Regions from separate parts of the Clostridium mucosae genome, predicted to be linked through region 2. Evidence: predicted binding sites of a transcription regulator. Region 2 holds the regulator's gene; the other holds the start of a gene.
What was found. The regulator Rex, encoded in region 2, represses fermentation and respiration genes when NADH is low (regulators of the CRP and FNR family bind a similar motif). The targets are predictions, from matches to a motif close to ATTGTTAANNNNTTAACAAT.
Positions count from the first base shown of each region.

Region 1 (5,177 bases), on a different contig from region 2:
AAGATAATAAACTTGAACAAGATGATAGAACAAAGAATGATGCTAAAAATGAAGAGAAATTAGAATTAGAAGAAATAATAAAAGTAAAAAACTTATGGTGAATATATAAAATTATTTGTATAATAAGGATAAAAAAGAATTTATTAGAGGTGCTCAATGAAAACTTATAAAACACAAGGTTGTATAATTGGCAGTTTATTAGGTGCTGTAATAGGAGGAATATTTTTATATTTTAATAAAAATATTCTGGCAGGAATAATATTAATAGTAGGACTAGTTGTAGGAAATATTATTGGAAATTTAATAGAGAAAAAAGAAAATGATTAAGTTTTCTTATGATTATTGGAATATTTAGATTTTATGAGAACAGTGATTAAATATACTAGGATTGTAATGGAAGAACCCGACAATTATGAAACACGTGTAATTATAACGCGCTTGCATTAAAGTAAGCGTGTTTTTTATTTGCCAATAAACAAATATTACCAATTTGAAACAATTATTAATCAGTGACCAATTACAAATTTATTAATTAAAAATTTATGATAATCTAAAAATGATAAATAAATTTGAAGGGAGTGAATATATTTATATCTTCTGTAAACGTAATCAACAAAAGTATTAAATTAACTAAATGTAGGCTAGAAATATACTTTTAAGAAACAAATGAAGATTTATTAATTAAAGTCTATTGAAATTTAAAATGTAAATAAGGGAGGATATTAAAATGAGTAGATTTTTAAGAAAATTTAAAAAGTGTATTATTGCTGGCGCATTAGTATTAGCTCAAACAATTTCATTGACATCAATGATGCAGGTATCAGCATTTGCAGCTACTTCTAATAGTGGGTTTCATGTAAATGGTACTAAACTTTATGATGCAAATGGAAATGAATTTATTATGAGAGGAATAAATCATGCCCATGCATGGTACAAAGGACAAGAATCAATAGCTATACCTGCCATAGCAAAAACTGGTGCAAACACTGTAAGAGTTGCTCTTGGTGATGGCGATCAGTGGGGTTATGATAATATAAATACTGTAAAAAATATAATTTCTTTATGTGAACAAAACAAGCTTGTAGCAGTTTTAGAAGTACATGATGCTACAGGTGCTGATGATGTTTCAAAGTTAAACAATGCAGTTAACTATTGGATAGGGATTAAAGATGCATTGATAGGAAAAGAATCTACTGTAATATTAAATATTGCAAATGAGTGGTATGGAACTTGGGATGGTAAGCAATGGGCAGAAGGATATAAACAAGCAATTCCTAAATTAAGAGCTGCTGGAATCAAAAATACTATTATGGTTGATGCTGCAGGTTGGGGACAATATCCTAAATCTATAGCTGATTATGGAAAAGAAGTGTTTAATTCGGATTCTCAAAAAAATACAATGTTTTCAATACACATGTATGAGTATGCTGGTGGAAATGCAAACATAGTTAAATCTAATATAGATAATGTTATAAATCAAAATTTAGCACTAGTTATAGGTGAATTTGGATTAAGACATACAGATGGTGATGTTGACGAAGATACTATTATGAATTATTCCAAGGAAAAATCAGTAGGATATATAGGCTGGTCTTGGTATGGTAATGGTGATCAATGGAAGTACCTTGATATATCTAATGATTGGTCTGGAACATCTTTTAGTGAGTGGGGGAATATATTATTAAATCATAAAAATGGCATAAAAAATACATCAAAGATTTGTTCAGTATATACAGGATCAAATCCTGGAAATGGAGAAGAACCTGGGGGAACTACTAAGTTTACAATAGAAGCAGAAAATGGAAGCAAAAATGGTATTTATAATAGCACTGCACGCTCTGGATACTCAGGAAATGGATACGTAACTGGATTTGATAACAGTAATGATTATATTGAAGTAACTGTTAATGTTCCATCATCAGGTGATTATCACATTAATGTACAATATGCTTCTGAATACGGTGATAAATATACTACACTTTATATAAATAATAACAATCGTGGAGATAAGTTATTAAAACAATCATACAGCTTTACTGATGCTTATCTTGACACAGTATACTTAAATGCTGGTCAAAATAAGATTAAGCTTCAACACAGCTGGGGATATTATGATATTGATGTATTTACAGTTACAAAGAAATAGATTTGTAACCAGAAAATCAATTATTTGAGCAAAATATTTATTAAATTAAAGGGGCGTCGCGTTTCGCGACGTCCTTTTAAGTTGTTGATTTTAGTGTATCCTAAACATTTATAATTAATAATATATTTGTCTATTACCATTTATAGTATCATTAATATTTGTAGTTAAACATTCTATAGCTTTTTTAGTATCCTTTTTTTCTATGTAATCACACAAAATAGATGTATTATTTATTAAGGAATCTATACCATATAATATACAAAAACGTTCCCACAATGATAAAATGGGTACCTTAAATGAATGGAAAATTAATGGTAAAAGAGTATTTCCAGAAAGAAAAGCCAATTCATGTTGGAATTGAAATGCTAAATTAGATGCAGTTTCAACAGAATCAGTTTCTTTCATTTTATTAACATATCCTTTTAATATCTCAATTTCATCTTCTTTAATTATTGGAATACATAGTTCTACTGCTAATGTATCTAATGCTATACGAAGTTCAAGAATAGAACGAATTTCTGCATCTCTTAACCTTCCGCCATTATATTTCATAATAGAAATTAGTGTTTCCATAGTTCCATTTCTACGATAATCAGCTACAAAAGCACCGATCCTTGGTTTTATATTTAAAAATCCTTTCCTAGATAACTCTGAAATTCCAGAGTTAACAACAGCTCTACTTACTTGCATAGACTTAGCAAGTTCTCTTTCCGAAGGAAGCTTTTCACCAATTTGAAGTTTTCCAGATAAAATCATATTTTCTAGTTCTTTAATAAATAAATCTTTTAATGTTGGAGAATTTAATTTTGAAAATTCTATCATAAAATGCACCTCTCTAAGCTGAATCTGGTTCAACCAAATACCGATTATAATTCTATTTCAATATTATTCCAAAATCAATAAAAAGTAAATATCTTAAGATTCTTTCAAACATATATTAGCATTAAAGGAATATATTGACTTTGTATTAATAATCATGTTAAAATTTTATCAAGATTATTAATCTGGTCATACCAGATTAATATGATCTAAAAATTTTTATTAAATAAAGAGTATTTCATAGAATTAATATTAGAAATAAAAAAGGATTTAAGAATACAATTAAAAGTTTAAATTAAATATTCTTTATAATGAAGGAGGATAAGCATATGGAGAATTTTAGAATTCTCGAAATTAAACAAAGTGTTTTTGAAGACAATGACCATCAAGCTAATTTATTGAGAGAAGAACTTAGAAAAAAGAAAATATTTTTACTAAATTTAATGTCATCACCAGGTTCAGGTAAAACATCTACTCTTACAAAAACAATTAATACATTAAAAAATGAAATAAAAATAGGAGTTATGGAAGCAGATATTGATTCAGATGTTGATGCTCATACTATTTCTAAAACTGGAGCAAAAGTTATTCAATTACATACAGGGGGAATGTGTCATCTTGATGCAGATATGACAAAACAAGGCTTAGAAGGTTTAGAAACAGAAGATATTGATTTTGCTATTTTAGAAAATGTAGGTAATCTGGTATGTCCAGCAGAATTTGATACCGGAGCATCAAAAAATGCCATGATTTTAAGTGTTCCCGAAGGAGATGATAAACCACTAAAATATCCTTTAATATTTTCAATTGCTGATGTGTTACTAATTAACAAAATGGATGTTATTAATTATTTTGATTTCAACTTGGAAGTTTGCATTGAACGTGTAAAAAAGTTAAATCCTAATATTGAAATTATTCCTATATCTGCAAGAACAGGTGAAGGTATTGATAAATTTGCAGAGTGGCTTAGAAAAGAAATTAAAGAATGGAATGAAAATTAATATTATTAGACTAGGAGGATAGAAATGGTAAAAGAAAAGGTGTTGGATCTTGCTAATCATATTAGTGGGAAAAAACGTGGGTCAAAAAATGAAATAAGGCCAGAAGATCCGGAATATTTAATTTTAGAGCCTGTTGTTACAGAGGAAATGGCAGAAGTAGCACTTTGTATGAAGATACGTAAAAAAGCTACGGCAGAAGAACTTGCTCCTTTATGTTGTAAATCTGTAGATGAAACAGCAAAATTATTATGGGATTTAGCTGTTGCAGGTATCTGTTTTGTAAATACTATTAACGGGATTGATACCTACTGGTATGACACATGGGTTCCAGGAATTATGGAGATGATGGTTAATAACAAGGAAAACGTTAACAAATATCCTCAAATTGCAGAAGCTTTTGAAGCATATGGAAGAGTAAGAGGACCAAAGACTACAGGTGCTTTCCCAGTAGGCGTAGGTTTAATGCGTGTTATACCTATAGAGCAAGCTATAGATGGAGAAACTAGAAAAGCTTCTTATGAGGAAGTTTCTAAATATCTTAATGAAAACGATATTTTCACAGTATCAGATTGCTCATGTCGTACAGCGAGAAAAGTAATGGGAGAAGGATGTGGTCATTTAGCAGAAGATATGTGTATTCAAATGGGACATGCTGCAGAATATTATATCCGTACAGGTAGAGGAAAACAAATTACTAGAGAAGAAGCTTTTGAAATAATTAAAAGAGCTGAAGAAAATGGTTTAATGCATCAAATACCAAATCTTGATGGTTCAGGAAAGACTCATGCAATTTGTAATTGTTGTGGTTGTTCTTGTCTTTCATTAAGAACTGCTGGAATGTTTAAAAATGTTGATATGGTACGTTCTAATTATGTTTCAAGTGTAAATAAAGAAAAATGTGTTGCATGCGGAGAATGTGTTGTAAATTGTCCAGTTAATGCACTACAATTAGGCCAAAAATTATGCTCAACAAAGCCACTTCCTGTTAAAAAAATTGAGACTCCACGAGATACAGAGTGGGGAGAAGATAAATGGAATCCAGATTATAGAATTAATAGAAAAAATGTTGTAGAAAGTGGAACAAGCCCTTGTAAAACAGAGTGTCCTGCTCATATTGCTATTCAAGGATATATAAAACTAGCTTCTCAAGGAAGATATAAAGAAGCTCTTGAATTAATAAAGCATGAAAATCCATTTCCAGCAGTATGTGG
Region 1 is NZ_JANKAF010000001.1:536,721-541,897, forward strand. Features, by position in the region: gene recA (recombinase RecA) at 1-101, shown strand, start outside; gene NSA50_RS02785 (hypothetical protein) at 157-327, shown strand; gene NSA50_RS02790 (cellulase family glycosylhydrolase) at 728-2,146, shown strand; gene NSA50_RS02795 (FadR/GntR family transcriptional regulator) at 2,261-2,968, opposite strand; gene hypB (hydrogenase nickel incorporation protein HypB) at 3,295-3,966, shown strand; gene NSA50_RS02805 (FAD-dependent oxidoreductase) at 3,991-5,177, shown strand, end outside.
Region 1: a site for Rex is predicted at 3,122-3,141, ahead of hypB (hydrogenase nickel incorporation protein HypB). Genes of this name have one in related genera too.

Region 2 (5,177 bases):
CATTCTTTCAACTGGGTATTCTTTAGTGTATCCATATCCACCAAATATTTGAACTGCCTTAGTTGTTACATCCATAGCAACTTCTGCTGCATAAAGCTTAGCTCTTGCTGCATCTACTGAATATGGAAGTCTATTATCTTTTAACCAAGCAGCTTTATAAACTAAATGTCTTGCAGCTTCAATTTTAGTATCCATTTCTGCTATCATCCATTGAAGTCCTTGGAATGCTGATAATGGTTTTCCAAATTGCTTTCTTTCTTTCATATAAGCAACTGCTTCATCATATGCACCTTCTGCAATTCCTAAAGCTTGAGCTGCTATACCAATTCTTCCACCATCAAGAGTTTTCATAGCTATACCAAAGCCCTTACCTTCTTGTCCAATTAAGTTTTCCTTTGGTACTACACAATTACTCATAACTAATTCTGTTGTTGAAGATCCTCTAATTCCAAGCTTATCTTCCTTTTTACCAATTGAGAAGCCTTCAAAACTTTTTTCAACTATAAATGCTGAAATTCCTCTTGTTCCTTTACTTCTATCAGTCATAGCAAAAATTATAAATGTATCAGCTACTCCACCATTTGTTATAAATATCTTTGATCCATTTAATATATAATTATCTCCATCTAACACGGCTACAGTTTGTTGTCCTGCTGCATCTGTACCTGCTCCTGGTTCTGTTAATCCAAAAGCTCCTAGCTTTTTGCCACTTGCAAGATCTACTAGATATTTTTCTTTTTGCTCTTTTGTTCCAAATTGTTCTATTAAAGAAGCACAAAGAGAAGTATGAGCAGATACTATAACCCCTGTAGTTCCACAAACTTTTGATAGTTCTTCTACTGCTAAAATATAAGAAAGAGTATCTCCACCAGCTCCGCCATATTCTTTAGCAAATGGAATTCCTAACATTCCAAGTTCAGCCATCTTTTTAACATTTTCCATTGGAAATCTTTCTGTCTCATCAATTTCAGCAGCAATTGGTTTTACTTCATTCACAGCGAATTCTCTAACCATTTGTCTTACTAATTCTTGTTCTCTAGTTAATTGAAAATTCATTTATTATACCTCCTCGATATTGCACCCTTTTTACTTAAACACTTCCGTTTTAATATTGCGATAATTCGTTATATTTTATTTTTTCTGACTATTTATTCAAAAAATTTTTAGCTCTCTTTTCCATGAAAGCTGCCATTCCTTCTTTTTGATCTTCTGTAGAGAAGCATTTCCCAAAATCCTCAGCTTCAATTTCTACAGCTGTATCTATATCAACTTGCATTCCCCTATTTATAGCATCCTTACATAACTTAACTGCTATTGGAGCATTAGCTATTATGGTATTTGCCATAGTTTTTGCTTCTTCCATTAAATTTTCAAGAGCTACAACTTTATTTACCAAACCAATTCTAAGTGCTTCTTCTGCTTTTACAGTTGCACATGTATAAATAAGCTCTTTAGCCTTACCTTCTCCAACTAGTCTAGCTAACCTTTGAGTTCCCCCAAATCCTGGTGTTATTCCAAGACCAACCTCTGGTTGAGCAAATCTTGCCTTTTCTGAAGCTATTCTTATATCACAAGCCATAGCTAATTCACAACCACCACCAAGAGCAAATCCTGATACTGCTGCAATTACAGGCTTGTCTAATTTTTCTAATCTTCTGAAAACTCTGTTTCCTAAAAGGCCAAATTCTTTTCCTTCTTCCTCTGATAAATCTTTCATTTCTGAAATATCAGCTCCTGCGACAAAAGCTTTTTCTCCAGCTCCTGTTAATATAACACAATAAATATTACTATCATTTTCTAAGTCTTCTAATACTACGTCTAAATCTTTTAATGTTTCTGAGTTTAATGCATTTAATGCTTTAGGTCTATTAATTGTAACAATCGCTAGATTTTCTTCTTTTTCAAGAATTATATTTTTTAATTCCATTATAGAATCCTCCCTTTTATCCATGCTTATATTAAGTTTTTTCAATAGACATAACCCATGTAGTATCTTATAATTGCATTTAAAACATATTAAAAATTATATTAATGTTAATATGTATCATAAAACAACAAATTTGTTAATCTTATAACAATCATAAGCAAAAATAATTGAAGCAGATGCTTCAATTATTATTATAAACTTTAAAATTTTCTTTTGCAATAACTATTTCTAATTTAATCCAATTATCAATTTAGTTATTTATTTTCATTTTTATCATGTAATAAATATATTAATGTCAATAAACTTTCTGATAAATGAACATTTTCTACTGTTATATCTTCTGGTACTATTAAATCAACAGGTGCAAAATTCCATATACCTGTTACTCCATTTTCCACTAAAGTATCGCATACCTTTTGTGCATTAATTCTTGGAACACAAATTATACCTATATCTATGTTATTATCTTCAAGATAATCTTTTAGTATATCTATATCTTGTATTTCTATATCTCTTATTCTCATTCCTATAAGTTTTGGATTTGCATCAAATATTGCTTCTATATCTAATCCAATTTGAGAAAATCTACTGTAATTTGCTATTGCCTGACCTATATTTCCGGCTCCGATGATTACACCCTTATATTCTCTATTTAATCCTAATATAATGCTAATTTGATTATATAAGTCCTTTACATTGTATCCATATCCTTGTTGACCAAAATCACCAAAACAATTTAAATCCTGTCTTATTTGTGATGCCGTAAATCCTATTTTTTCTCCAAGTTCTTTTGAAGAGATTCTATCCACATCGTTTCTTAACAATTCTTGTAAATATCTATGATATTTTGGTAATCTCTTGATTACAGCCATTGAAATATTCTTTTTCTTATCCATACTATATATTCTCCTACTTTCTCTTATCTTATATATTAAAACAATATTATTCTTATTTATAATTATTATTTTACCACTTTTATCATAATTTTAAAACAACTTAGGTTAACTATTTAACAAGCTAAAATTCATATAAAATAGTTAATTTTTTCTCAATCATATAAGTTTACATACTATTATTATTGCCAATTTATACATTTCTTATATATTTTTAACAAATTTTATTTTCATATAAAATTTAGTGTAGTTATATTACATAAAAAAATTAAGACTTATGTATAACGTAGCAGATCCGTTATACATAAGTCTCAAATTTATACAAAGCCTTATTAATATGCTCTGTAAACAAGATAATGATCTTGTATGCTTCCCTTATGCCTGAAATGTTCTCAACCTAGTTTATTATATTGAATATGCTGAAATTTGTCAATAAAAATAGTATTTGAAATTATTTCAAGCATCTTGTTGAGTTTATTACTGCTATTACTGTAACTCCAACATCTGCAAATACAGCTTCCCACATATTAGCAATACCAAAAGCTCCTAAAAGTAATACAAGAACTTTTACTCCTAATGAGAATAATATATTTTGCCATAATACTTTATTGGTTTTTCTTGCAACTTTAATAGCTGTAACTAGAGCCTCTGGATCATCTTTCATTAAAACAACATCTGCTGCCTCTATAGCCGCATCTGATCCAATACCACCCATAGCAACTCCAATATCTGCTCTTGCTAAAACTGGAGCATCATTTATTCCATCACCTACAAATATAACCTTTCCTTCAGTTGAATTATTTTCAATTAACTCTTCTACTTTATCAACCTTATCTCCTGGTAACAATTCAGCAAACACTTTATCAACACCTACTAATGATGCTACCTTTTCTCCTACGGATTTATTGTCTCCTGTTAACATAACAGTTTGAGATACACCTATACTCTTTAAACCTGCTATTGCTGATTTAGAACTTTCTTTTATTTCATCTGAAATTACTATATTACCTTTATATTCATTATTTATTGCTACATGGACTATTGTTCCAATTGAATTTATATTATTATATTTTATTTCGAACTTTTCCATAAGCTTATAGTTACCAATTAATACTTGTGAATTATTAATAGTTACCTTAATTCCATGTCCAGATATCTCTTCGTAATCACTTAATTCATTAGAATCTATTTCTTTTCCATATTCCTTAATTATAGATTGTGCTATTGGATGATTTGATAAACTTTCAGAAATAGCTGCAACCTTTATTAGCTCTTCTTTAGGTATATCAATATTATTTACTTCGGTTACTTTGAAAACACCTTTTGTTAATGTTCCTGTTTTATCAAAAACAACTGTATTAACATCTTTAAGTGCCTCTAAGTAATTTCCACCCTTAACTAATATACCTTTTCTAGAAGCACCACCAATTCCAGCAAATAATCCAAGAGGGATTGAAACTACCAAAGCACATGGACAAGATACTACTAAGAATATCAATGCTCTATAAATCCAGTCATAAAAACTTGCATCCTTTATCACTAAAGGTGGTATTATTGCCAATGCTAATGCAGAGAAAACAACTATTGGAGTATAAATTCTTGCAAATTTAGTTATAAACTTTTCAGTTGGTGCCTTTTTATTAGAAGCATTTTCTACTAATTCTAAAATTCTAGAAACTGTTGACTCCTTAAAGTTCTTAGTTACTTTTACCTTTAAAACACCATTAGTATTTATAAAACCAGCTAATATATCTTCTCCTATTGAAATTTCTCTTGGAACTGATTCTCCAGTAAGCGCTGATGTATCAACAAAACTCGTTCCATCTAATACTGTACCATCTAATGGCACTCTTTCTCCTGGTTTTATAATTATTACATCATCTATATTAACAGTTTCTGGGTTAACTTTTTCTTCTTTCCCATTCTTTAAAATATTTGCATAATCAGCTCTTATATTCATAAGAGAAGTAATTGATTTCCTTGATCTATTTACTGCATATGATTGGAATACTTCTCCTATTTGATAAAATAACATAACAGCTACACCTTCTGGAAACTCTCCTACAAAGAATGCACCTAAAGTAGCTACTGTCATTAAGAAATTTTCATCAAAAACTTCTCCTCTTAAGATATTTTTTATAGCAGTTAATACAACTTCTCCTCCAACTAATACATAACTAAGCGCAAATAATACTACAGATAGAATTGATCCTTCAGTTGAAATCAAAGCAATTGCATATACTATTGCTCCTATTATTAGCCTCATGTTTTCTTTCAAACTCACTGCTTCTCCGTGAGAATGATCATGTGAATGTCCATGTGAGTGTTCATGAGAATTCTCATTGGATTCGCCTCTT
Region 2 is NZ_JANKAF010000003.1:135,261-140,437, reverse strand. Features, by position in the region: gene NSA50_RS05585 (acyl-CoA dehydrogenase) at 1-1,056, opposite strand, end outside; gene NSA50_RS05580 (short-chain-enoyl-CoA hydratase) at 1,145-1,927, opposite strand; gene NSA50_RS05575 (redox-sensing transcriptional repressor Rex) at 2,182-2,823, opposite strand; gene NSA50_RS05570 (heavy metal translocating P-type ATPase) at 3,272-5,177, opposite strand, start outside.